One region of the Serratia sp. TSA_7 genome, then DNA from elsewhere that is predicted to be linked to it. Evidence: predicted binding sites of a transcription regulator. Region 1 holds the regulator's gene; the other holds the start of a gene.
The links. The regulator LexA, encoded in region 1, represses DNA repair genes until DNA is damaged. The targets are predictions, from matches to a motif close to TNCTGTATGTACATACAGNA.
Positions count from the first base shown of each region.

Region 2: a site for LexA is predicted at 1,752-1,771, ahead of sulA (SOS-induced cell division inhibitor SulA). Genes of this name have one in related genera too.

Region 1 is NZ_JBQZFU010000011.1:55,424-58,843, forward strand. It holds gene plsB (glycerol-3-phosphate 1-O-acyltransferase PlsB) at 1-487, opposite strand, end outside; gene ACUTQW_RS23085 (diacylglycerol kinase) at 637-1,005, shown strand; gene lexA (transcriptional repressor LexA) at 1,124-1,732, shown strand; gene dinF (MATE family efflux transporter DinF) at 1,834-3,171, shown strand.
Region 2 is NZ_JBQZFU010000001.1:128,492-131,911, reverse strand. It holds gene ompA (porin OmpA) at 1-865, opposite strand, end outside; gene sulA (SOS-induced cell division inhibitor SulA) at 1,224-1,730, opposite strand; gene ACUTQW_RS00715 (TfoX/Sxy family DNA transformation protein) at 1,964-2,623, shown strand; gene yccS (YccS family putative transporter) at 2,624-3,420, opposite strand, start outside.

The DNA.
Region 1 (3,420 bases):
AGCTGTCGCGGCCCAGCCACAGGACGGCGAAGAATTTCTGGACGCCGTTCAGCAAGCGCAGATGCGGCGTGCCGTGGCCTTCTCGGCCTGGGGAACGGCCAAACATCACCGACACCGGCAGCATCTGAATATCGAGATCCGGATTGCTGCGGTGCAGATCCAGATAGTCGTGAAACAGTTTTACCGACTCTTCTTTCGGTGTGTAGTAGCGGAACACGCGCGGGCCGTCGTGAATAAACACATGGCTTGGCAGTACGGTGCCGTCTATCTCCAGCGGATTGAGGGGGTCGGGCAAATCCTGCGCCAGGCACTGGGTGCGCAGCGTCAGTAAATCCGCCTTGGAATTATAAGGTAAAACATACAAAATCGGCCGTGAGGGATCCAACCCTAACTCCGTGACCGGATCTGAAGGGATAACCTTACTTCTTACCAACAATTTAAGTGGTAAATTCAATAATTTATAATAAATTTTACGCCAACCTGACATAACAACGTGAAGCCTCTTGTTAGCAATGCGCCGCAAGCATACCAGAAACCGGGTAGCAGATCTGTGGTGTTGGAAAACCGTGAGCCGGGAGAGTTTCCTGACCCAAGCTCTATAATTATGACTTACCTCTGTGAAAGGCACTAAAAAACATGGCAAACCAAGCAACCGGCCTGACCCGTATTATTAAAGCCGCCGGCTACTCATATAAAGGCTTTTCTGCTGCCTGGCAGCACGAAGCCGCATTCCGCCAGGAGCTGGTGGCGACCGTGCTGGCTATCATACTGGCGATCTGGCTGGATGTGGGTGCGATAGCGCGCATTTTACTGATCGGATCGGTGCTGTTGGTCGTGATCGTCGAGATGCTGAACAGCGCGATTGAAGCCATTGTCGATAGGGTGGGCACGGAACACCACGAGCTTTCCGGGCGGGCGAAAGATATGGGGTCGGCGGCGGTAACGCTGACGATCATACTGGCGCTGTTTGTCTGGGGTTCGGTACTCTGGCAACACTTTGCCTGAGTGGAACGCTCCGTTGCGGCGGGGCGCTAATCCCTGATTTTTATTCATTCTTCGGTTCCCAAGCCGCGCTTACCTGTATATACTCACAGCAAGACTGTATAAACAAACAGGGGGCGGAATGAAAGCATTAACTACCAGACAACAAGAAGTCTATGATCTGATTCGCGATCATATTTCGTCAACTGGCATGCCGCCAACGCGCGCCGAGATCGCCATGCGTCTGGGGTTCCGTTCGCCAAATGCTGCAGAAGAACATCTGAAAGCGCTGGCGCGCAAGGGCGTGATCGAGATCGTCTCCGGCGCTTCACGCGGCATTCGCCTGCTGATGGAAGATGAAGAAGGTTTACCGCTGATTGGCCGCGTGGCCGCCGGTGAACCGCTGCTGGCGCAGCAGCATATCGAAGGGCACTATAAGGTGGATCCTTCTTTGTTCAAACCGAGCGCGGATTTCCTGCTGCGGGTCAACGGCATGTCGATGCGTGATATCGGCATCCTCGACGGCGATCTGCTGGCGGTGCATAAAACCCAGGACGTGCGGAACGGCCAGGTAGTTGTGGCGCGTATTGAAGATGAAGTTACGGTCAAACGCCTGAAAAAACACGGCAATGTGGTTGAACTGCTGCCGGAAAACAGCGAGTTCCAGCCTATCGTGGTCGACCTGCGTCAGCAAAATTTCACCATTGAAGGTCTGGCGGTCGGCGTGATCCGCAACGGCGACTGGATTTAATCGCTGCGCCTGAACGTTGTCCTCTGATTTAAATCGCCCCAGCTCTGGGGCGATGTCATTTCTGATTCATTCAAACCCTACCGCCACGGGAACATTTCACTATGCGCCTGCTTTCTGCCTTCACCAGCGATACTGATAAAGCCCTATGGCGCCTTGCGTTACCCATGATCTTTTCCAATATTACCGTTCCGCTGCTCGGGCTGGTGGATACTGCGGTGATTGGCCACCTGGATAGCCCCGCCTATCTGGGTGGCGTTGCTATTGGTGCCATGGCTACCAGCTTCCTGTTTATGTTGCTGCTGTTCCTTCGTATGAGCACTACCGGGCTGGCGGCACAGGCGCTCGGTGCACAGGATCCTCAGGGGTTGGCGCGCGCTTTTATGCAGCCGTTGTGGCTGGCGGTGTTGGCCGGTGTGGCGATTGTGCTGCTGCGCCACCCGTTGATCGATATGGCGTTGCAGATCGTGGGCGGCGATGGCGCGGTGCTGGAACAAGCGCGGCTATTCCTCGAAATCCGCTGGCTAAGTGCGCCGGCGGCGTTGGCCAACATGGTGATCCTGGGCTGGCTGCTTGGCGTGCAATACGTGCGTGCACCGGTGATCTTGCTGATTATCGGTAACCTGCTGAATATCGTACTGGATATCTGGTTGGTGATGGGGCTGGGTTGGAACGTGCAAGGGGCGGCGACGGCGACCGTCATCTCTGAATATGCCACCCTGCTGCTGGGGCTATGGCTTGCCTGGCGGGTGATGCGCATACGAGGCATTTCCGCGCCGATGCTGCGCCAGGCCTGGCGCGGTAATCTGCGGCGCCTGCTGGCGCTGAATCGCGACATCATGTTGCGTTCACTGTTGCTGCAAGCGTGTTTTGCCTCACTGACCATTTTCGGTGCCCGGCTTGGCGGCGACGTGGTGGCGGTAAACGCGGTACTGATGAATTTGCTGACCTTCACGGCCTACGCGCTCGACGGCTTTGCCTACGCGGTAGAGGCGCATTCCGGCCATGCCTATGGCGCTCGCGACGACAGCCAACTGCGCAAGGTATGGCGCGCCGCCTGTCGCCAGGCTTGTTTGGTGGCACTGGCTTTTGGGGTGCTGTATGCCGTTGCCGGGCAGCAAATCATCTCGGCATTAACCTCTTTACCCGAGTTGCGTACGCTGGCGAGCCATTATCTGCCGTGGCAGGTGGTGCTGCCGTTGGTCGGTGTGTGGTGTTACCTGCTGGACGGCATGTTTATTGGCGCGACCCGCGGTGCCGAAATGCGCAACAGCATGGCGGTGGCGGCCGTCGGCTTCGGCCTGACGTTGTTTACCGTACCTGTATTGGGCAACCACGGATTATGGCTGGCGCTGGCGGTGTTTCTGTCGCTGAGGGGCATTGCGCTGGGCTGGTTCTGGCACCGTCACCGGCTGCGCGGTACCTGGTTTAGGGGGCAATAAGACAGAGAGCTTTATAGATAATTGAGTAATTTTTCTTATGTTTTTTATTTATATTTGCTTACATGTTCCCAAGAGCCATTCCAGTCGGGTAGCACCTTGTTTGTTAGTGTCTTTTTCTGGTTAATTGTTTTTTTATGGCTTTTTATTCTGGTTTTTGTTTGGTTGTCGTTATCTGCGTCTACAATTAATCATGTGGCTGGCGAAATGAATGGGGGAGTGGCAACCCTTTGGTTGGCGGTAATAGACCAT
Region 2 (3,420 bases), on a different contig from region 1:
CGCGTTTTTCAGACAGTTTCTGGTTGTACTGGTCAGAACCTACTGCGTCGGTGTAACCCAGAACTACAACAGAACCGTCTTTAGGATCCATGGAGCTCAGCTGAGAGTACAGCTGGTCCAGAGCCTGTTGGCCCTGTGGCTTCAGAGTTGCTTTGTTGAAGTTGAACAGCACGTCAGACTTCAGAGTGAAACGCTTGGTTTCAACAACTGGAGCCGGAGCTGGTGCTGGAGCAACTGGAGCAACAACATCATCCTGACCGAAACGGTAAGAAACACCCAGGCTCAGCATGGTGTTGTCTGGACGTGCGCCGACAGTACCTGCATCACCGATGTTGCTAACGAACTGATAGTCCAGGCGAGTAGCCCAGTTTTTGGTCAGTGCGTATTCAACACCCACTGCAGCCAGCGGAGAAACGCCGGTGTCGTGGTCGCTCAGACGAGTGCCATTGCCGTAGTTAGCTTTGGAGTCTGCACGCCATACCATACCACCCAGACGAGTGTAGATATCCAGATCGTCTGCAATTGGGTAGCTCAGTTTAGCTGCCAGTTGAACGCCCTGTGCTTTGAAAGCACCGTTGTTCACGCTGCCTTTGTAAGGCATACGGCCAAGCCAGTCATAGCCCAGCTCGAAGCCCAGGTATTGGTTCGCCTGGTAACCCAGGAACGCGCCAGCACCCAGTTGATCTTTATGGGTCGGACCATTGCCGATACCATTCTGGTAACCGTTGCCGTAGAAACCAGTGTCATGGTACTGGGACCAGCCCAGTTTAGCACCGGTGTACCAGGTATTATCTTTTGGGGCGGCTTGCGCTACGGTAGCGAAACCAGCCAGTGCCACTGCTAATGCGATAGCTGTCTTTTTCATTTTGCGCCTCGTTATCATCCAAATAGGCAATGAGCTTTAAAGCTGTTTTAAGCCCTTGGTTAAATTCCTTCGCCAAGGTTTGAGCCCTCGTTTGTTACTCGGCCAGTTTTTCTGGCGTTATAGAGCAACCTTGGCGATGTAAAGTCTACAACGTGGCGCGAAAGTTACAAGTGTGATGTGATAAAGCTCTAAAAAAAAACGCAGAATCGTACATATTTACTAACACTAACCGGTAAAAAATGGGGCAGTTTAGCCTGCATTTTTTCGTGCGGAACCGCAGTGGCACTCGCTTTGCACCTGATCCATCAAAGGTTCCCACCCAAAGAGATAAAAATGATGGGAAAAATCCTAAATTTACTTAATGATACAAAGAAGACTGAATTTTTAGCATGGAACACTGTCCGTGAGTCGGGTTTGTGTCACGTTGTGGACGCATAATGAACCCATAAGCGTTACCCAATTCTGCTGCACGCCGTAATTTTAGACGATCCTCTTCCGTAAGATCGGGCAACCACCCGAGAACCACACTGTAGTTACCTGTCAGAAGTGCCTTTTCCATCGCTTCAACGGTGGCAAGCGGAGTGATTTGGCTCAGTTGCACGACCTTATTGATTGGCAAACCAGACTGCTGTAGCCACAATCTACTGAGTTTTTGTTGTGGGGTTAGCCATAACAGCCAGCGTGACTGTCTGCCTAACTGTTGCAACAGGGGGAGCAAGAGTTGCGCCACCGCGGGTTGATGCTCGTTGTAAACAAGTTCACTGATAAGGCCATTTTCTTTACCGGCATCCGAGTTTTCCGCAGCATTGTTCGCCGCAAAAGAGGTCTGGCTGAAATGGGGTTTGTAGAGTGATTGAGTACGCATAAAGTATCCCGCCCGTAGTGTCACTGTATGTTTATACAGTACATCTGGGCATGAATAAGATCAACTCAAATTTTCGTAGTGCCTCGCATAATTGCGATTATTTTTTAGACGTCCTGTTTTTATGATTGGCAGGGCTGCGGATAGTGCGTATTTTTCTAATTACTTGTTCACGTTACTTTTATTTCATTGATGTGAGAAATAATACAATTAGAACCTACACAAGGAGAAGCTTCATGAAAGGGACATCTACAGGAAGGGTCAAACAGGCCAAAGCGTGTTTCTACGCACTAGGGAGCATTACTACGCGCTCGCAGTTTGGCGGTTATGGGCTGCTGGCTGATGGCGTTATGTTTGGGGTGATAGCGGAAGACGAGCTGTATCTTCGAGCGACGGATAGCCTGGAGCCTGCCTTCCGCGCCCGTGGAATGGTCAATATGGTTTACTCCAAACGGGGCGTACCAATCACCCTGCGTTATTACTGGGTCGATGAGTCTCTGTGGCAGGCGCAGGATGAGCTTGTTGGATTGGCGCGGCAGGCCATCCGGGAGGCCCGCCTGGAACTTCAGGTCAAAATGGGAACGCATGGCCGGCTGAGAACGTTACCGAACATCGATATCAACATGGAGCGTTTACTGTGGCGGGCCGGTATTCGCAATGTCTATGACTTGCGCTTGAATGGCGCCAAACGGAGCTATCTACGGTTGTTGCAGCAGCAACGCAATTTAGGATTGCGAGTGCTGCTTTCCTTAGGCGGGGCGATTGCCGGTTATCACCATGCCGCCTTGCCACTGGCCCTGCGCAGTGAGCTAACCGAGTGGTTCGAACATACCATGGTCCTGCTTAGTCATGGGCACACGCCTGGAATCAAGGGGTTGATGAAAGATCTGGCGTGATCATGCCGATTTAGCTATCTGCTCTTTTAACGTCATGAGCTCCGGCAGCAGATCAATTACCAGCCCTATCTGCTGTAATACCAGTTGCTCTTTGCTTTCTGGTTCTGGAGCCGCAAGTTGGATGCGCTCGGCAAGGCTTTCTAACGCTTGCGCGATGCGTCGGCCGTCTTGTTCTTCCTGATGCAAGGCGCCATCGACATAGCATACGGCATCATTCAGCAACTCCAGCGTTGCGGGATTGTTCATGTGTTCGCGGTGTGCGCCCAATGCGGAGATATAACTCAACAAGGTGTGGTTCAGGCACAGCAGGCGAAAAGCGGCATCCTGAACCACCTTATCGGCCTTTGGATCGGCCGACATGTTTGAAATCACCGAGGCCAACTCTGCGTCGCTATTGTGTGCATCCCTGCGGGCGATACGGTACGGCAAACCGTTATCCTTACCCTGATGGTATTGCACCAAAATCGCATCCAGATACCGGCAGTTGGCATTCAACGTTTTGCTCACCACGGCCGCCAATTGGCGAAAATGCCAATCTGGCCAGATAAAACTCACGGCTGCCCAAGCGATGGCGCATCCCAAAAGGGTGTCGTAAACGCGTGGCGCAGCCACTTCAAAGCCCTCACCCAGCAGGTTAAAGCACAGCAGGACGAGCAGGGTGATAAACATGGTTGCGTGCGCGTACTGCACGGTACGAAAAGCAAAAAACAGGACGCCGGCAATGACGATTAACACCATCTGGCCTTCCTGCGAGGGGACAAAATAGAGGATCGGCAGGCCGATAAGAATACCGGCAA